3 regions of the Cellulosimicrobium composti genome follow, and region 3 is predicted to be linked to each of the others. Evidence: riboswitches for the same ligand, from Rfam matches in the RefSeq annotation. Region 3 holds a riboswitch; each other region holds the start of a gene.

Region 1 (6,579 bases), on a different contig from region 3:
GCTGCGCCGCCCGAGGTCGCGGCGGGTCCCTGCGGGGATGGGAGGATGCCGTCCGTGCGCATCACCCACCTGACCGACTGCTACCTGCCGCTGCTCGGCGGGATCGAGACCCAGGTCGCCCGCCTCGCGCAGCAGCAGGCCGCGGCGGGGCACGACGTGTCGGTGATCTGCACGACGCCCGCGCGTCCCGGGGCGCACGGCGTCTCGACCGAGCGCGACGGCGACGTCACCGTGCACCGCCTCGCCGCGCGCGTCCCGGGCGGCTACCCCGTCCACCCGCGCGCCCCGCACCACGTGGCGCGGATCCTGGGCGCCGACCGGCCCGACGTCGCGCACCTGCACATGGGCGTCCTCACGCCGTCGACCCAGGCGTCGCTGCGGACCGTCGTGCGCACGGGGCTGCCCGCCGTCCTCACCGTGCACAGCGTCTGGGGCGCCGCCGAGACGGTGTTCGCCGGGCTCGACCGCGTCGTGCGGTGGTCGCGGTGGCCCGTGCTGTGGTCCGCGGTGAGCGAGCTCACCGCCGCTCCCCTGCGCCGCATCGTCGGCGACCACGGCGAGGTCGCGGTGCTGCACAACGGCCTCGACCTCGACGCGTGGCGCGTCCCGCGCACCGAGCGCGCCGACCGCATGGAGGGCGCGGCCGTCCACGTCGTGGCCGCGACGCGGTTCGCCCCGCGCAAGCGCGTGCTGCCGTTCCTCGAGGTCGTGCGCGACGCCGTCGCGCGCCTCCCGGAGGGGGCGCTGCACGTGACGCTCGCCGGGGACGGCCCCGAGCTGGCCGACGCGCGGCGCCTCGTCGCAGAGCACGGCCTGGGGTCCGTCGTGTCGCTCCCCGGCCGCCTCGACGCGACGGGCCTCCGGCGGCTCTACGCGCGCGCCGACGTGTTCGCCGCGCCCGCCGTCGAGGAGGCGTTCGGCATCGCGGCGCTCGAGGGCCAGGCGGCCGGGCTCGCGGTCGTGACGCGCTCGCAGTCGGGCGTCGCGGAGCGGCTCACCGACGGCGTCGACGCGCTCCTCGCGGACGACGACGCGGGCCTCGCCGACGCGCTCGTGCGCCTCGTCACCGAGGACGGCCTGCTCGACCGGATCGTCGCGCACAACCGGGACGTGCCCTCGTCGGCCGGCTGGCCGCGCGTGCTCGCCGACGTGCAGGCGGCATACGAACGGGCTGCGACGATCGTCGCAGCCCGTCCGACCCACCCCTAGGGGGTCACTCCCACTCGATGGTGCCCGGGGGCTTGCTCGTCACGTCGAGCACCACACGGTTGACCTCGGGCACCTCGTTGGTGATGCGCGTCGAGATGACGGACAGCACGTCGTACGGCAGGCGCGTCCAGTCGGCCGTCATCGCGTCCTCGGACGAGACGGGGCGCAGCACGATCGGGTGCCCGTAGGTGCGGCCGTCGCCCTGGACGCCGACCGAGCGGACGTCGGCGAGCAGCACGACCGGGCACTGCCAGATCTCGCCGTCCAGACCGGCCTTCGTCAGCTCCTCGCGCGCGATCGCGTCGGCCGCGCGCAGCGTCTCCAGGCGGTCCGCCGTGACCTCGCCGACGATGCGGATGCCGAGCCCGGGGCCGGGGAACGGCTGGCGCGCGACGATCTCCTCGGGCACGCCGAGCTCGCGGCCGACGGCGCGGACCTCGTCCTTGAACAGGGTGCGCAGCGGCTCGACCAGAGAGAACTGCAGGTCGTCCGGCAGGCCGCCGACGTTGTGGTGGCTCTTGATGTTCGCCGCGCCCTCGCCGCCGCCCGACTCGACGACGTCCGGGTAGAGCGTGCCCTGCACGAGGAACTTTACCTCGGCGCCGTGCTCGCCCGCGTCCTCGACGATCTGGCGCGCCGCGTCCTCGAACACGCGGATGAACTCGCGGCCGATGATCTTGCGCTTCGTCTCCGGGTCGCTGTGCCCGGCGAGCGCGGTGAGGAACCGCTCCTTCTCGTCGCGAATCACGAGGTTGACGCCCGTCGCCGCGACGAAGTCGCGCTCGATCTGCTCGACCTCGCCCGCGCGCATGAGCCCGTGGTCGACGTGCACGCACGTGAGCTGGTCGCCCACCGCGCGCTGCACGAGCGCCGCGGCGACGGCGGAGTCCACGCCGCCGGACAGCGCGCAGATGACGCGCGCGTCGCCGACCTGGGCGCGGATCGCCGCGACCTGGTCCGCGATGACGTTGCCGGGCGTCCAGTCAGGGGCCAGGCCCGCGCCGTCGTACAGGAAGTGCTCCAGCACGGTCTGGCCGTGCGCGGAGTGCTTGACCTCGGGGTGCCACTGCACGCCGTAGAGGCGGCGCTCACGGTCCTCGAACGCGGCGACGGGCGAGCCCGACGACGTCGCGAGGACCTCGAAGCCCTCGGGCGCGCGGTGCACGGCGTCGCCGTGGCTCATCCACGTGGTCTGGTTCGTCGGCGTCCCGTCGAGCAGCACGCCCGCGGCGCACACCTCGACCTCGGTGCCGCCGTACTCGCGCAGGCCCGTCTGGGCGACCTCGCCGCCGAGCGCCTTCGCCATGGCCTGGAAGCCGTAGCAGATGCCCATGACGGGCACGCCGGCCTCGAACAGCGCCGGGTCGACGAACGGGGCACCCGTGGCGTACACGGACGAGGGGCCGCCCGAGAGGATGATCGCGGCCGGGTCCTTGGCGAGCATCTGCTCGACCGTGAACGTGTGCGGCACGATCTCGGAGTAGACCTTGGCCTCGCGCACGCGGCGCGCGATGAGCTGCGCGTACTGGGCGCCGAAGTCGACGACGAGCACGGGGCGCGGGGTCGCGGCGACCTCGGCGGTGGTGGGGGTGTCGGGAGCGGTGGCGGGTGACGTCACCGCTCCAGGATAGTCGCCGTGCGGCGCGGCACCGTCCGCCGTCTCAGGCGCCGTCGCGCGCCGCGGCCCGCTCGGCGACGCGCTCGCGCAGCGCCCGTGCCGCGGCCTCCGGGTCGCGCGCGCCGGTGATGGCGCGCACCACGACGACGCGGGTGGCGCCCGCGTCGAGGACCGCGTCGAGGCGGTCCGCGTCGATCCCGCCGATCGCGAACCAGGGCGTGGTCGGCCGCGTCGCCGCGACGTCGCGCAGCAGGTCGAGCCCGACGGCGGCCCGCCCCGGCTTCGTCGGCGTCGCCCACAGCGGGCCCACGCAGAAGTAGTCCACCGCCGGGTCGGCCTCGGCCGCGGCGGCCTGCGCGGCGGAGTGCGTGGAGCGGCCGAGCACGGGCCCCGCGCCGAGCAGCGCGCGCACCGCCGGGACGGGCAGGTCGCCCTGGCCCATGTGCACGACGGGCGCGCCCGTGAGACGCGCCACGTCGGCCCGGTCGTTCACGGCCCACAGCGCGCCGTGCTCCGTCGCGACGCGCGCGACGAGCGCCTGCAGCTCGAGCTCGCGCGCGACGTCGAGCGTCTTGTCGCGGAGCTGGACCACGTCGACGCCGCCCGCGAGCGCCGCCCGCAGGAAGTCCTCGAGGTCGCCGCGCTCCTCGCGCGCGTCGGTGCACAGGTAGAGGCGCGCGTCGGCGAGCCGGGCGCGCACGGCGTCCGGGTCCGGTGCGGCGGCCGTCGTGGGCGTGGCGAAGGTCTCGGTGCTCACCCGCCGGAGCCTAGCCCCGGCGCTCCGGGCGCAGGCGGTACTGTGGCCGACAGCACGGGAGCCCCGCACGGGGCTGAGAGGGCGTCGGAGCCGACCGTCGAACCTGATCTGGGTCATGCCAGCGAAGGGAGCGCACATGCACACCCCTGTCCGTCCGGGGCCCCGCACGGCCGGTTTCGCCGGGCCGTCGCCAGCCGGCCCGCGCGACGTCGTCGTCGTGGGCGGCGGGATCGTCGGGCTCGCCGTCGCGTGGCGCGCCGCGCGCGCGGGGCTGACCGTCACGGTGCTCGACCCGGCTCCGGGAGACGGCGCGACGCACGCCGCCGCGGGGATGCTCGCCCCGGTGACCGAGGCCGACTTCGGCGAGGACGACGCGCTGCGGCTCCACCTGGCGGCGGCTGCCGCGTGGCCGGGCTTCGCGGCCGACCTGCGCGCCGCGACCGGGCGGGACGTCGGGCTGCGCCCGGCGGGGACGCTCACCCTCGCGTACGACGCGGACGACCTCGCGCTCCTGCGCCGCGTCCTCGCCCTGCACGCCGCGCACGGCCTCGCCTCGCGCGAGCTCACCGTCGCGGACGCGCGCCGCCGCGAGCCCTACCTCGGGCCCCGTGTCGCGGGCGCGGCCTGGGCGCCCGCGGACCACGCGGTCGACCCCCGCGCGACGCACGCCGCGCTGCTCGCCGCGCTCGACGCCCCGGCCGAGGCGTCGAGCACCGCGGCGCGGGCCGTCGTCGTCCGGGCCGCCGCGACCCGCGTGGCGCGCGACGCCGCGGGGCGCGCGGTCGGCGTGCACGACGACGCGGGTCACCTCCACGCGGCCGGTGCGGTGGTCGTCGCGGCGGGGTGGGAGTCGGGCGCGCTGCTCGCCGACGTGCCGGGCGTCGTCGTGCCCACACGACCGGTCAAGGGCCAGACCCTGCGCCTCGACGCCGGGCCCGACCTCGCTCTGGAGCACGTCGTGCGCGGGGTCGTGCAGGGCCGGCCGGTGTACGTCGTGCCGCGCACCCCGGTGCCCGGCGGCCCGCGCGCCGGGCACCGCGAGGTCGTCGTGGGCGCGACGACCGAGGAGAACCCGGACGACCGCCGCGCGACCGCGGGCGGCGCCTTCGCCCTCCTGCGCGACGCGCGCGCCCTGCTGCCCGGGATCGACGAGGCCGCGCTCGTCGACGTGACGCCGCGCGCCCGGCCCGCGACCCCGGACAACCTGCCGCTCGTGGGGCCGACCGCCGTCCCCGGTCTGCACGTCGCGACGGGCCACGGCCGCAACGGCGTCCTGCTCGCGCCGCTCACCGCCGAGGCCGTCGTCGCGGGCCTCACGGGCGACGGCCTGCCCCCCGACGTCGCGACCGCCCTCGCCGCGACGCGCACCGACCGCTTCACCCGGCCCGGGACCGTGCCCGGACCGGGGGACGACCCCGCGTCCGGCGACCGCCGGGCCGCGCCGACCGCGACCCCGACCGCACCGAGGTGATCCCCGTGACCGCACCGACCGCGCTCGTCAACGGCGAGCCCTACCCGCTCGACGGCGACGTCGACCTCGAACGGCTCGTCGCCGCGCTCGTGCCCGCGTACGTCGCGGACGGCACGCCGCAGGGCGTCGCCGTCGCCGTGGGCGACGCCGTCGTGCCGCGCGGCGCGTGGGCGAGCACCGTCGTCGCACCCGGTGACCGCATCGAGATCGTGACCGCCGTCCAGGGCGGCTGAGGAGGACACCGTGACCACCGACCTCTCCCCCGCGTCCCGCCCCGCCGCGGCCGACCCCGCGGGCGCCGACCCGCTCGTCGTCGCCGGGACCGCCGTCGGGTCCCGCCTCGTCATGGGCACGGGCGGGGCCGCGAACCTGCTCACGCTCGAGGACGCGCTCGTCGCGTCGGGCACCGCGCTGACGACGGTCGCGATGCGCCGCGTCGCCGTCCGTGCGGGCGGCGACGCGAGCCCCGACGCGGGCATCTGGGCGCTCCTCGCGCGCCTCGGCATCCGCGCGCTGCCCAACACCGCGGGGTGCTTCTCGGTGCGGGAGGCCGTGCTCACCGCGCACCTCGCGCGCGAGGCGTGCGGCACCGAGTGGGTCAAGCTCGAGGTGATCGCGGACGACGTCACGCTCCTGCCCGACCCGGTGGGCCTCGTCGAGGCCGCGGACCGGCTCGTGCGCGACGGCTTCGTCGTGCTGCCGTACACGAACGACGACCCCATCCTCGCGCGCCGGCTCGAGGACGTCGGCTGCGCGGCCGTCATGCCGCTCGGCGCGCCCATCGGCACGGGGCTCGGCATCCTCAACCCGCGCAACATCGAGGCGATCGCGGCCGCCGCGCGCGTGCCCGTCATCCTCGACGCGGGGATCGGGACGGCGTCGGACGCGGCGCAGGCGATGGAGCTCGGGTGCGACGGCGTGCTGCTCGCGACCGCGGTCACGCGCGCCGCCGACCCGGTCCGGATGGCGCACGCGATGCGCCTCGCCGTCGAGTCGGGCCGTCTCGCCGCGCGCGCGGGCCGCATCCCGCGCCGCGAGGGCGCGCTCGCGAGCTCGTCGCCCGAGGGCCGTCTCGACCTCGCGCTCTAGCGCCGCCCGTCCCTTCCGGCGGGCCGAGCATGTCGTCGTCGCCCGTCACCGGCCCGGGACGCTCCATGACCGCATGTTCGGCGGGGTGGGTGCGTACTAGGCGACCGGGGAGCTCGCGGCCAGGGCGTCGAGGAGGGCGGGGACGCCGCCGACGACGGAGCGCGCGTCGACCCCGGCGGCGCGGGCGACGTCGGCGACGCGCGCGGACCGGGCGCCGACCGCGCACACCACGAGCACCGGCCGGTCCGCGGGGAGGTCGGCGAGCGCCGACGACGGGTCGCCCGCGAGGAACGCGCCGCTCGGGACGAGGGTCGCCCCGGGGAGCGGGCGCACCTGCGCCTCCCAGTCCTCGCGCACGTCGAGCACGTACGGCGCCGGGGACGCGTCGGCGAGGAGCGCCGCGGCGTCGCGCCCGGTGACGTCGCGCTCCCCCGT
Region 2 (6,579 bases), on a different contig from region 3:
CGACGTCTTCTCCCGCCTGCTCTCGGAGCGCATCGTGTTCCTCGGCACGGAGATCGACGACGGCGTCGCCAACGTCGTCATGGCGCAGCTCCTGCACCTCGAGTCCGACGCGCCCGACCAGGAGATCGGCCTGTACATCAACTCCCCGGGCGGCTCCGCGACCGCGCTCATGGCGATCTACGACACGATGCAGTTCGTCCGCTGCGACGTCTCGACCATCTGCATGGGCCAGGCCGCCTCGGCCGCCGCCGTGCTGCTCGCGGCGGGGACGCCGGGCAAGCGGTTCGTGCTCGAGCACTCGCGCGTCCTGCTGCACCAGCCGTCCGGCGGCGGCGAGGGCACCATCTCCGACCTGTCGATCCAGGCGGAGGAGATCCTGCGCATCCGCTCGGAGACGGAGGAGGTCCTGTCGCGGCACACGGGCCAGACCGTCGAGCGCCTGCGCGCCGACACCGACCGCGACCTCGTGCTCACCGCGCGCCAGGCCGTCGAGTACGGGATCGCCGACGCCGTCGTGACGTCGCGCAAGCTCGCCACGGCGGCGTGACGCCCAGGTCGTGACGCGCTCGGCGCGGAGGTCTACCCGCGCCGCCGGAACCACGACCGGCGGCGCGGCTCCGGCCGGTCGGCGGGCGGGTCGACGACGGCGTCCGCCGCGGGGCCGGGGGTCGGCTCCTCGGGCGCGGGGCCGGCGTCCGGCGTCGTGGGCCGAGGCGTCTCAGGCTCCGGCCCAGGCTCGGGAGCGGCCTCGGGCTCGGGCGCGGCCACGGGTGCCGGCTCGACCGCAGGCTCCGGTGCGGGATCGAGCTCTGTCTCGGGCTCCGGTCCGGAAGCCGGGGACGACGACGCCGCGATGCCGGCGAGGCGTCCGGCGTCGTCGAAGCTCACGGTCACCGTCCCGTCGGGCACGACGAGCGTCACCGACCCGGCCACGTCCTGCGACGTCTCGAGGCCGCGCACCGACGCGTAGGACGCGAGGGCGCGCCGGTGGTCGACGACCGTCGTGGAGAGCAGGCCCTCGCTGAGCGTGCGCACGACCCGCGGCACGGTGGGTGCGGGCAGGACGAGGTCGTCGTGCTCGACGAGGAGCCACGCGCGCGTCCCGCCCCCGACGGGCGCGCTGTAGTGGGTCCAGGACCGGGTCACCGCCTTCGCCGCGAGCGTGTAGCGGTACGGCAGGTCGTCGGTGAGCGGGTGCTCGGGTTCCTCGGCCTCGCGGAGCCCGGTCGCACGGGTCCGCTCGGCGGCGTCGAGCACGGCGTCGGGGAAGCCGTTGACGTTGTTCCACGCCCACATCCAGGTCCCCGGACCTGGTGCCGCGGTGCCGAGGAACTGGACCCGGCACGTCGTCGTCCCGCCGTCGGGCGCGGTGAACGTCAGCGTGCCCGCGACCAGGTCGGCGTTCCAGGCGTCGTCGCCGTGGAGGTCCGCGAGGTGGAGCTGGTGCTCGTGCGAGACGAACGCGGCCTCGTCGACGAGGTCCTGGAGGGTCGGCGCGCCCGGCGCCGCCGCGCCGTCGGTCTGCGGCTCCGTCATGGACCGACCGTAACCGCGCGTCGCACCTCCGGACCCGGCGCGACACGCCGTCCGGGTCAGGCGGCGACGAGGAGGGCGTCCGGGGTGCGCGCGCCTGACGGCAGCGTGCGCACGGCGCGCGCGACGGGCAGGTCGCGCACCGGCTCGCCCACGGGGGCGGGGTGCCGGGGCGCGGAGAGCGCGCCGCGCTCGCGGACCGCGGACAGGACGCGCACGGGCGCGACCGGCCGCAGCTCCTCCCCCGTGCGCGCCACGAGGTCGACGAGCCGCAGGCCGAGCGCGCCGCACACCGCGGCGAGCACCTCCGAGGAGGCCTCCTTGCGACCGCGCTCGATCTCCGAGAGGTACGCGGTGGACACGCGCGCGGCGGCCGCGACGTCGACGAGCGTGCGTCCCTGCGCGCGCCGCGCCCGCCGCAGGATGCCGCCGATGACGTGCCGCAGGAGCGGCTCCGGCCGCCCGTCGCCGCGGGAACGGTGGGTCGCCGCCGTGGCGCTCGTCACGTCCATGCGGTCACGCTACCCGCGCCGCGCCCGGGTGCCGAGGCCCCCGGGCGCGGATCTGCTCCTGGCGTAAGCGGCGCCGTCACCAGTCCTCGAGCGACCAGGCCATCTGCCAGAACCGGGTCTCGTGGCGGCAGCTCTGCTCGAACGCGCGCTCCATGCGGGCGCGCTCGGCCTCGCCCGCGTCCGCGGCGAGCGCGTCGAGGCGCGCGCGCAGGTCCGCGAGGACGCCCTCGGTCCGCTCGGCGGCGTAGAACGCCCACCAGCCGGCGAGGGGGTGGTCGTCCCCGATCGCGCCCGGTGTCGTCGCACGCTCGGCGAGCCAGAACCGCCGGGCGGACCAGATGTAGGTCCACGGGCACGGCAGGAGCGCCGCGAGGAGGACGCCGAGCGAGTCACGGCCGGCGGCGAGCATGTGGTCGACGTACGCCTGCGCGCTCGGGGCGAGGCGGTCCGTCTGCGCCTCCTCGTACGTCACCCCGAGGAAGTCGCACATCGCGTGGTGCGCGTGGGACTCGTCGTCGAGGAGGAACCCCGCCTTGTCGTGGAAGTACTGCGCCCACGACCGGTCGGGCGCGAGGGCCATGCCGAGCCCGTAGCAGCGCAGGTAGGCCGTGAGGTACTGGTGGTCCTGGCCCACGTAGTGCCGCACGGCCGCCGGGTCGACGGACCCGTCGCGCAGGCCGGCGAGGAACGGGTGGTCGTAGAAGGCGTCGAAGAGGGGCGCGTACCGGCGGGCGAGGCCGGCCGTGAAGCCGCCCTCCCCGGGCCGGACGAGCGCGGTCGGGTCGTCCGCGAGGACAGGGGTCCGGGTGATGGCAGCAGGCGTCGTCATGCCCACGTTCCTCCGCTCGTGCTAGCGAGATCAGGTTCGACGGGTCCGGGCGGCCGTACCGCTCGTCTCAGTCCCTCGGCCCGGGCGCACGCCCGGACGGGACACCCCGCGTGGTTCGGGGCGACCCTAGCAAGGACGGGCGCGCGTCGGGAGCACGCTCGCGAGTGTGGGAATATAGTTGTAGCGACAACAGTTGGAGCCACCATGACGAGCACCCCGACCGACCGGTCCCTGTCACCGTCCACGAGCATGGACGCCGTCACGCTGCGCGTCGGCGACCTCGAGCAGATGACGTCCTACTACACGGGCGCGTTCGCGCTCGCGCCGCTCGAGGAGCGCACGCGCGGCACCGAGGTGCACCGCGTGCTCGGCCGCGGCACGACGCCGATGCTGCGCCTCGTCCACACCCCGGGCCTGCCGCCCGTCGACCCGCGCCAGGCCGGGCTGTTCCACACGGCGTTCCTCTTCGACGACGCACCGAGCCTCGCCGCGACCGTCTACCGCGCCGCGCAGGACCGCCGCGGCTCCTTCGTCGGGTCGAGCGACCACCTCGTCAGCGAGGCGTTCTACTTCACCGACCCCGAGGGCAACGGCGTCGAGCTCTACACGGACCGCCCGCGCGAGACGTGGGTGCGCGAGCGCGGCCAGATCCTCATGACCACGACGTTCCTCGACCCGAACGCCTACCTGCGCTCCCACCTCACCCAGGACGCGTACGACGCCGGCCCGTCGCTCGCCGGGCGCGTCGGCCACGTGCACCTCCAGGTGGGCGACGTCGCGACGGCGCGCGACTTCTACGTCGACGCCCTCGGGTTCGAGGCGACGCTGAGCGGGTACAGCGGCGCCCTGTTCGCGTCCGCCGGCGGCTACCACCACCACGTCGCGATGAACGTCTGGAACAGCGCGGGCGCCGGGCCGCGGGCCGCGAGCCTCGGGCTCGGGGACGTCGCGATCACCGTGCCCGGCCGCGAGGACCTCGACGCCCTCGTCGCGCGCCTGCGCAGCCGCGGGCTGCAGCACGCCGACGACGGTCGCTCGGTCGTCGTGCACGACCCGTGGGGCACGCGCGTCACGCTGTCCCTGCCCGGCACGACGACCGACGAGCTCCTCGCGCGCTGAGCGCCGGGCCGCCCGTCGGGCCGGGCCGGCACCTGACGGCCCGCCCGTCGGTCGCGGCCGCTCGGAGGGCGGTCCGGCCGTCCGGCGCGCACCATGGGGGAGGTTCCGCAGCGTGCACCGAGGAGCGACGCCATGTTCCGCAGCCTCTTCCCGATCCTGACCGTCGCCGACGTCGAGCGGTCGCTCGGCTTCTACCGCGACCTGCTGCGCGGGACGGTCGAGTACGCCTTTCCCGACGACGGGCCGCCCGTCTACGTGAGCGTGCACGTGGGCGGGTCGCCGCTCGGGATCGGCCTCGACGACGGCACGGCGCCCGCGGGCGTGCCGCGCACCGCGCTGTGGGTCTACGTCGACGACTGCGACCGCGCCGTCGAGCACCTCGCCGCCGCGGGCGTCCCCGTGCTCGAGCCGCCGACGGACCAGCCCTGGGGCGAACGCGTCGCGCGCGTGCAGGACCCGGACGGCACGGTCGTCGTCCTCGGCCAGGCGGCGACGCCGCCCGCCGAGCCCGAGGGGCCGACAGGGCTCTCGTAGCGCGGCACCGGCTCGTGGTGCCCCCACCGGGACTCGAACCCGGAACACGCCGGGTTTAAGCCGGCTGCCTCTGCCAGTTGGGCCATGGGGGCGCGCGCCGAATCTACCGCGACGTGCTCGGCCCCGGCCGCCGACCGGAGCCGGGGAACGACGAGGGGCGAGCCGCGCGTGCGGCTCGCCCCTCGTCGTCGGGCAGGACGCCGGGAGTCCCGGCGTGCGGTCAGGACGCCTTGGCGGCAGGCGTCCGGTCGTCCGCGTCGACCGTGCCCGCGCCGGACTCGGCGGCTGCGGCCGACCCCTGCGCGGTCTGCTTGACCGGCTCGCCGTCCTTCTTGGGCGGCACGGACGCGGCGCGGAACTCGGCGCGCGGGTCGTGCAGCGAGCCGAGCGAGACGAGCTCGCGGCCCATGAGGAACTGGCCCATCCAGCCGATGAAGATGCGGATCTTGCGGTTGCCCGTCGGCATCGCCATGACGTGGTAGCCGCGGTGCATGAGCCACGCGGGCGTACCGCGGAGCTTGAACACGCCGAACAGCTCCGCGACGCCCTTGTACAGGCCGAGCGACGCCACGGTGCCGACGTTCTTGTGGCGGTACTCGACCGGCGGCTCGCTGTGCAGCTCGAGCGCGAGGTTGTCCGCGAGGCGCGTCGCCTCACGGATCGCGTGCTGGGCGTTCGGCGGGCAGAACTTGCCGGGGTTGAGCACGTCCGGGACGGCGGCGCAGTCGCCCGCGGCCCAGGCGTTCGGCACGACGTTGCCCTCGGCGTCCGCGACCTGGAGCGTCGGGAGCACGATCACGCGGCCGAGCTTGTCGACCGGGAGGTCCGACGCCTCCTTGATGACCGGGTTGGCCTTGACGCCAGCCGTCCACACGATCGTGTCGGAGTCGAACTCGACGCCCGTCGACGTGACGACGTGGCCGTCGACGCACGACGACAGGAACGTGCTGAGGTGGAACTCGATGCCGCGCTTCTTCAGCTCCTCCAGCGCGTACTCCGCCATGGGCTCGCTGAGCTCGGGCAGGATGCGGCCCGCGCCCTCGATCATGACGAAGCGGAGGTCCTTCTCCTCGATCGTCGCGTAGTTGCGCGTCGCGTAGCGCGCCATGTCCTCGATCTCGGCCAGCGCCTCGATGCCCGCGAACCCGCCACCGACGAACGTGAAGGTGAGCATGCGGCGACGCAGCTTCTCGTCCCACGTGGACGACGCGACGTCCATGCGGTTGAGCACGTGGTTGCGGACCGCGATGGCCTCCTCCACGTTCTTGAAGCCGATCGCGTTCTCCGCGAGGCCCGGGATGGGCAGCGTGCGCGAGACGGAGCCGAGGCCGACGATGAGGTGGTCGTACGTGACCGAGTAGTCGTCGCCCTCCTCCGGGTGGATCGTGACGCGGCGCGCGGCGTGGTCGACCGCGACGACCTTGCCCTGCAGCACGTCGACGCCCTTGAGCGCGCGGCGGTGCGGCGCGACGACGTCGCGACCGTCGATCGAGCCCGCGGCCGCCTCGGGGAGGAACGGCGCGTACGTCATGTACGGGCGCGGGTCCACGACGACGATCGCCGCCTCGCGGCGCCCGAGCTTCTTGCGCAGTCGGCGCGCGGCGTACAGGCCCACGGAGCCGCCGCCGAGGACGACGACCCGAGGCACCTTCCGGGGCCGCGGCGAAGCGGTCTGGGCACGGCTGACCGAGGTCAGGTCATTCTGAGGCATGGTTCCAGAGTATTACCGCTCGCGGCACTGGCGAGCCGGAGCGTCCGTCTGACGGGCGTGACGCGCCCCACGCCCGCCCCGGGCGACCGCGCAGACGCGACATTCGGCGCGCGCCGGACCGGGGCGCGAGAGCGTCAGGCGATCGACCAGGCGATGCCGTCGAGGATGTCGTGCTCGCTCGTCACGACGTCGGTGAGCGAGCCGCCCGCGGCCGCGACGTCGTCGCGCACCCGGCGCACGACCTCCGACCACACGAGCGCGCCCGCGCCGATGACGTCCACGCGCCCGGGGTGCATGAAGCCGAGCGACGCACGCTCCGCGCGCGTGCGGTGCAGCAGGTC
Region 3 (6,579 bases):
CTCGACGACGACGACCCGCGTGCCCCACCACTCGCGCACCCGGCCCACGACGGCGGTCACGGTGAACGCGCCGACGACGATCCACACGACCTCGCAGTAGCCCGCCACGATGCGCACGGCGGCCGAGCGCGCGCTGTGCCGGGCGTCGGAGCCGGACGAGGCGACGCGGCGGTCGAGGCGCCTCGCGAGGCGGTCGAGGAGCGTGCGTGCCAGGAGCGCGCCGGCGACGACGGCGAGGACGGTGACCCCGAACCCCTCGGGGATCGGGCTGGCCGTCCGGATCCCCGACCCGGCGGCGAACGCGTGGTCGAGCGCCGCCGAGTCGACGTACGTCTGCCAGTCGGACGTCAGTCCGCCGTAGAACTCGTAGATGACGAGGTACGGGACGAGCACCGACGCGATCGAGCCGAGCAGCGTGCGGGCCTCCAGCCGGTCGCGCCCGGACCGCGGCTCGCGGCGCAGCACGTGCAGCATGACGACGATCCCGACGACCGTCGCGAGCGGGGAGAAGCACAGCACGAGGAGTCCGAGCACGCCGGACGACGGCGCGACCGCGAGCGCGGCGCGCAGCGCGAGCTCGTGCAGCACCTCCGCGACGACCGCGACGGCGACGAGCGCGGGCCAGTGCCGGGCGAGCAGCCGGCCGGTGTCGGCGAGCACGCGCAGACCCGCGCGCAGCACCGTGTCCCGGGTGCCCGGCGTCGGGCTCTGGGTGGTCGCCGTGGGGGCCGTCACGCGCGCCAGGGTACCCGCGCGACCGGGGACGTCCGCACCCGGCGGGCCGGGCGTCCCCCTGGCCCCGGCGGCGTCGCGCGCGGGAGGATCGCCTCATGACACGTCACGCGATCGTCGTCGGCGCCGGGATCGCCGGCCTGACCTCCGCCGTCTCGCTCGCGCGCACGGGCTGGGACGTCACCGTGCTCGAGCGTGCGGCCGAGGCCGGCGAGGTCGGGGCGGGGTTCGCCATGTCGCGCAACGCCGTCGCGGCCTTCCGCGGGCTCGGGTTCGACGACGACGACGTCGCCGCACTCGGGTACGCCACGTGGGCGGGCGGCACGTGGGACCTGCACGGGCGCCCGATCCTCGCGCTGCCGGACACGTCGGAGATGCGGGCGTCGGTCGCTCTCGTCGGCGTGCACCGTCGTCGGCTCCACGCCGCCCTGCGGCGACGGGCTGCGGACCTCGGTGTCGAGGTCGTCACCGGCACCCCCGTCGAGGCGCTGGACCCGGGCGACCCCGAGGGTCGGCCGGCCGTCGTGGCCGGGCGCGAGGCGGACCTCGTCGTCGGCGCCGACGGGATGCGCAGCGCCGTCCGCTCGGTCCTGTTCCCCGCCGTGCGGCCCGTGCACAGCGGGTACGCGAGCTGGCGCGCGGTCGTCCCCGGCGCGTACGGCGACGTCGCGCTGCGGCAGTACTGGGGGCCGCACGCGGAGTTCGGCGTGCTGCGCGTGGCCGCGGACGAGACGTACTGGTACGGGTACGTCGCGATGCCCGAGCGCACGCGGCTGCGCGACGAGCTCGCCGCCGCGCGGGCACGGTTCGACGGGTGGGCGGAGCCGGTGCGCGACGTCCTCGCCGCGACGCCGCCCGACGTGGTGCTGCGTCACGACGTGCACCACCTGCCCCGCGGCGTCCCGCGCTACGCGTCCGGGCGGGTGGTCCTCGCCGGCGACGCCGCGCACGGCACCCTGCCGACGATGGGTCAGGGCGCGGCCACCGCGCTCGAGGACGGGCTGTGCGTCGGCCTGCTCGTCGGGTCGCCCGTCGCCGCCGGCGGGCGGCTCGCGCCCGCCCTCGTCGGGTACGACGCCGCACGTCGGCCTCGGTGCCGGGCGCTCGCGCGGGCGTCGGTCGCGTCGGGCCGGTTCGGCGCCCACCTCGGCGGCGGGTGGCGCCAGACGGTGCGCAACGGGCTCATGCGGCTCACGCCCGCGGCCGCGATCGAGCGCGGCTCCCGGGCGGCGATGGGCTGGACCCCGCCCGAACCCGCGGCCCCGGTGCCCTGACGGCGGCGCGGACCGCCGCCGGGTGGCGAGGAGGGGCGACGACGCTACGCGCGCGAGGCGAGGCGGGCGACGACGCGCTTGGCCTCCTTGCCCGCGAACCGGCGCGCGAGGACGCCGACGCCCGCGGCGACGGCCGCGAACGTCACGGCCGAGACGATGCCGACCTCCTCGTCGTCGAGGTCCTTCGGGGCGTCGTGCCCGGTCACCTTGGCCCAGACGAACGTGACGAGCTTCTGCGCGGCCCAGCCCGCGGCGAACGTCAGCGCGACGGTGCCGACCTTCACGGCCAGGGTCTGGTCCTCGGTGTCTGCCACGGCGATCCTCCAGGTCAGGGGCGACGGTGTGCTGCGCACCACCGTAGTCGTCCCGCACCGGCCACGCCGCGCGTGCCGGGCCGCGGTGTAGGCTCGACGTGAACGACAGGGGAGCTCCTGGAGGAGCTGAGAGTGCGGACCACCGCAGACCCTCGAACCTGATCCGGTTAGCACCGGTGGAGGAAGTCGGGAATCTCGATCACCTGCTCGTGCGGTCCTCCGCGCTCCGACGGCGGCCGCGCGGGCCGGTGGACCCCTCCTGAACGTCCTGGGAGGACACATGCAGCGCACGACCACCGGCACCCGCCGACGCACCCTCGCGACCGGGGCCGCCACGACCCTCGCCCTCCTCGCCCTGGCGGCGTGCAGCGGCGGCGACGACGCCGCGGGTGGCGACGACGCGTCGTCGGGCGGCACGGTGACCCTGGTGACGCACGACTCGTTCGCCGTGAGCGACGAGGTGCTCGCCGCGTTCGAGGAGGAGAGCGGGCTCACCGTGGAGCAGGTCGCGCCCGGCGACGGCGGCGCGCTCGTCAACCAGCTGATCCTCACGAAGGAGTCGCCGCTCGGCGACGTGGTCTTCGGGATCGACAACACGTTCGCGTCGCGCGCGATCGACGAGGGCGTCCTCGACCCGTACACCCCGGCGGGACTCTCGGACTCCGCCGCGTCCTACGCCGTCGGCGACGGCGGCGAGCTCACCGCGATCGACCTCGGCGACGTGTGCGTCAACGTGGACCACGCGTGGTTCGACGAGGCCGGCGTCCCCGAGCCCGTCACGCTCGACGACCTCACGAGGCCCGAGTACGAGGACCTCCTCGTGGTGACCAACCCGGCCACGTCCTCGCCCGGGCTCGCGTTCCTCCTCGCGACCGTGGGCGCGTTCGGCGAGGACGGGTTCGAGGACTACTGGGCCGACCTGCGCGCCAACGGCGTGAAGGTCGTCGACGGCTGGTCGGACGCCTACTACGTCGACTTCTCCGGCTCCGAGGGCGCCGGCCCGCGCCCTCTGGTGCTGTCGTACTCGACGTCGCCCGCGTTCACGCTCACCGAGGACGGCACCGCCTCGACCACGGGGGCGCTGCTCGACACGTGCTTCCGCCAGGTCGAGTACGCGGGCGTGCTCGCGAACGCGAAGAACCCCGAGGGCGCGCAGCAGCTCCTCGACTTCCTCGTGAGCGAGCCGTTCCAGGCCGACGTCCCCGGGCAGATGTACATGTACCCCGCCGACGACTCCGTCGCGCTCCCCGACGGCTGGGCCGAGTTCGCGCCGCTCGCCGACGAGCCGTTCGAGGTCGCGCCCGAGGACGTCTCGGCGCACCGCGACGAGTGGATCAAGGCGTGGACGGCGACGGTCGTCGACTGACGGCGCAGGCACGCCCCGCGGCCGGGGGAGGTCTCGGGCGCGGGGTGCTGTGGGGTCTCGCGGCGGCGGTGCCGCTGGCGTTCCTCGGGGTGTTCTTCGCGTGGCCGGTGGTCACGCTCGTGGCGCGCGGGTTCGTCGGGGAGAGCGGCGGGCTCGACCTGTCGGGGTTCGCGGAGGTGTTCTCGCAGCCGCGCACGTGGCGCATCCTCGGGCTCACGCTGTGGCAGGCGGTGCTCGGCACGGCGTTCTCGCTCCTGCTGGGCGTGCCCGGCGCGTACGTGCTGTACCGGTGCCGGTTCCCCGGGCGGCGGGTCCTGCGCGCGGTCGTCACGGTCCCGTTCGTGCTGCCGACGGTGGTCGTGGGCGTCGCGTTCCGGTCGCTGCTCGTGCAGGGCGGCCCGCTCGGGATCCTCGGGCTCGACGAGACGTTCGCGGCGATCGTCGTCGCGCTCGTGTTCTTCAACTACTCCGTCGTGGTGCGCACGGTCGGCGGGCTCTGGGAGCACCTCGACCCGCGGGCCGAGCAGGCCGCGCGTGCCCTCGGCGCGACGCCGTGGCGCGCGTTCCGCACCGTGACGCTCCCGGCGCTGACGCCCGCGATCGCGAGCGCCGCGTCGATCGTCTTCCTCTTCTGCGCGACGGCGTTCGGCGTCGTCCTCGTGCTCGGCGGCATCCGCTACGGCACGATCGAGACGGAGATCTGGATCCAGACCACGCAGTTCCTCGACCTGCGCACCGCCGCGGTGCTGTCGGTCGTGCAGCTCGTCGTCGTCGCGGCGGCGCTCACCGTCGCGAACCGCACGCGCGCCCGGCGCGAGCGCGCCCTGAACCTGTCGTCCTCGACGTCGTCCGCACACCCGCTCCGCGTGTGGCGCGACGGCCGCCCCACCGGTGACCTCGTGCCCGCGGCGCTCACCGCGGCCGTGGTCGTCGTGCTCGTCGGGCTGCCGCTCGGCACGCTCCTCGTGCGCTCGTTCCGTGTCCCGGGCGGCGGCTGGGGGCTCGACAACTACGCGAACCTCGGCACGACGGGCGGGCGCAACGCGCTGTCCGTCACGGTGTGGGAGGCGATGGGCAACTCGCTGCGCACCGCCGCGCTCGCGACCGTGCTCGCCGTCGTGATCGGCGGCCTCGTGGCGCTCGTCGTGTCCCGGCGTCCGCGGTCGCGCGGCAGGCGGCGCGCGATCTCGGTCCTCGACTCGGTGTTCATGCTGCCGCTCGGGGTGTCCGCCGTGACGGTCGGCTTCGGGTTCCTCGTCACGCTCGACCGGCCGCTCGGCCTCGACGTCGACCTGCGCACGTCCGGGCTGCTCGTGCCGATCGCGCAGGCCGTCGTCGCGATCCCGCTCGTCGTGCGCACCGTGCTGCCGACGCTGCGCGCGATCGACCCGCGCCTGCGCGAGGCAGCCGCGACGCTCGGCGCCGCGCCCGGGCGCGTGTTCCGCACCGTCGACGGTCCCATCGCCGCGCGGTCGCTCGGGCTCGCGGTCGGGTTCGCGTTCGCCGTGTCGCTCGGGGAGTTCGGCGCCACGTCGTTCCTCGCGCGCCCCGACACCGCGACCCTGCCGGTCGTGATCTTCCGGCTCATCGGGCGTCCCGGCGCCGAGAACTACGGCATGGCGCTCGCGGCGAGCGTCGTGCTCGCGCTGCTCACCGCGACCGTGATGCTGCTCGCCGAGCGGTTGCGCGGCGAAGGACCCGGAGGAGAGTTCTGATGGTGCAGACCGACCCGGCCCCGGCCGCGCACGCGGCCCCGCAGGACGCCCGCCCGGGCACCGCGCCGCGGGACGGGGCGGGCCTCGCGGTGCGCGACGTCGTCGTGCGGTACGGCGGGGGCGGCGGGCGGGGCGGGCGCACGGACCCCGGCACGACGGCGGTCGCGGGCGTCACGCTCGACGTCGCGCCCGGCGAGGTGCTCGCCCTGCTCGGGCCGAGCGGGTGCGGCAAGTCGAGCCTGCTGCGCGCCGTCGCGGGTCTCGAACCCGTCGCCGCGGGCTCGGTGACGTGGGACGGCCGCGACCTCGCGGGCGTCCCCGTGCACCGCCGCGGGTTCGGGCTCATGTTCCAGGAGGGCCAGCTCTTCCCGCACCGCGACGTCGCGGGCAACGTCGCGTACGGGATCGCGGGGCTGCCGCGCGCCGAGCGCGACGCGCGCGTGACCGAGCTGCTCGACGTCGTCGGGCTCGCCGGGTACGGGAGGCGCGCCGTCGCGACGCTCAGCGGGGGAGAACGGCAGCGTGTCGCGCTCGCGCGGTCGCTCGCGCCGCGCCCGAGGCTGCTCCTGCTCGACGAGCCGCTGTCCGCGCTCGACCGGGGGCTGCGCGAGCGTCTCGCGCTCGACCTACGCGAGGCGCTGCGCGCGACCGCCACGACCGCCGTCTTCGTCACCCACGACCACGACGAGGCGTTCACGGTGGCCGACCGCGTCGCCGTCATGGACGCGGGCCGTCTCCTCCAGGTCGCGCCGCCCGAGGACCTGTGGCGCGCGCCGACGTCGCGCCGGGTCGCGGAGTTCCTCGGCTACCAGGCGTTCGTCCCGCTGCCCGACCCGCTCCCCGCCGGACTGCCGGGAGCGCCCGCAGCGCCCGACCGCTACCCGGACCCCACCGACGACGTGCCCCCGCTGCTCGCGGTCGGGCCGCGCGGCCTGCGCGTGCTCGCGCCCCACGACGGCGGGCCCGCGGCGCCCGACGCCGGGACCGCCGGTGCGGTGTGGGACGCGACGGTCGTCGGGAGCGTCTTCCGGCGCGGTGCGGTCGAGGTGACCGTGGACGTCGCGCTCCCCGGGGCCGACGGCCCGGCCCGGCTCGTGGCGCTCGCGGCACCGGCGGGCTCCGCGGTGCCGGTCCCGGGCGGGACCGTGCCCGCCCCGGGGGAGCGGGTGCGGGTCGGG

What was found. Region 3 has a riboswitch for thiamine pyrophosphate ahead of GYH36_RS13475 (thiamine ABC transporter substrate-binding protein). Riboswitches for the same ligand answer to the same signal wherever they lie in the genome.
Region 1: another riboswitch for thiamine pyrophosphate. It lies ahead of thiO (glycine oxidase ThiO); the one in region 3 lies ahead of GYH36_RS13475 (thiamine ABC transporter substrate-binding protein).
Region 2: another riboswitch for thiamine pyrophosphate. It lies ahead of GYH36_RS14895 (TenA family protein); the one in region 3 lies ahead of GYH36_RS13475 (thiamine ABC transporter substrate-binding protein).

What each region holds. Positions count from the first base shown of each region.
Region 1 is NZ_JAAFAN010000011.1:48,449-55,027, forward strand. It holds gene GYH36_RS05135 (glycosyltransferase family 4 protein) at 55-1,209, shown strand; gene guaA (glutamine-hydrolyzing GMP synthase) at 1,214-2,827, opposite strand; gene thiE (thiamine phosphate synthase) at 2,871-3,584, opposite strand; TPP riboswitch at 3,637-3,716, shown strand; gene thiO (glycine oxidase ThiO) at 3,721-5,055, shown strand; gene thiS (sulfur carrier protein ThiS) at 5,061-5,288, shown strand; gene GYH36_RS05160 (thiazole synthase) at 5,299-6,144, shown strand; gene GYH36_RS05165 (ThiF family adenylyltransferase) at 6,241-6,579, opposite strand, start outside.
Region 2 is NZ_JAAFAN010000056.1:3,455-10,033, forward strand. It holds gene GYH36_RS14880 (ClpP family protease) at 1-547, shown strand, start outside; gene GYH36_RS14885 (DUF6882 domain-containing protein) at 580-1,536, opposite strand; gene GYH36_RS20095 (helix-turn-helix domain-containing protein) at 1,593-2,045, opposite strand; gene GYH36_RS14895 (TenA family protein) at 2,122-2,874, opposite strand; TPP riboswitch at 2,865-2,993, opposite strand; gene GYH36_RS14900 (VOC family protein) at 3,079-3,993, shown strand; gene GYH36_RS14905 (VOC family protein) at 4,126-4,527, shown strand; tRNA gene GYH36_RS14910 (tRNA-Leu) at 4,543-4,619, opposite strand; gene GYH36_RS14915 (NAD(P)/FAD-dependent oxidoreductase) at 4,748-6,238, opposite strand; gene GYH36_RS14920 (Ppx/GppA phosphatase family protein) at 6,373-6,579, opposite strand, start outside.
Region 3 is NZ_JAAFAN010000046.1:15,106-21,684, reverse strand. It holds gene GYH36_RS13490 (hypothetical protein) at 1-735, opposite strand, end outside; gene GYH36_RS13485 (FAD-dependent oxidoreductase) at 831-2,006, shown strand; gene GYH36_RS13480 (DUF4235 domain-containing protein) at 2,051-2,320, opposite strand; TPP riboswitch at 2,418-2,522, shown strand; gene GYH36_RS13475 (thiamine ABC transporter substrate-binding protein) at 2,601-3,686, shown strand; gene GYH36_RS13470 (ABC transporter permease) at 3,683-5,401, shown strand; gene GYH36_RS13465 (ABC transporter ATP-binding protein) at 5,401-6,579, shown strand, end outside.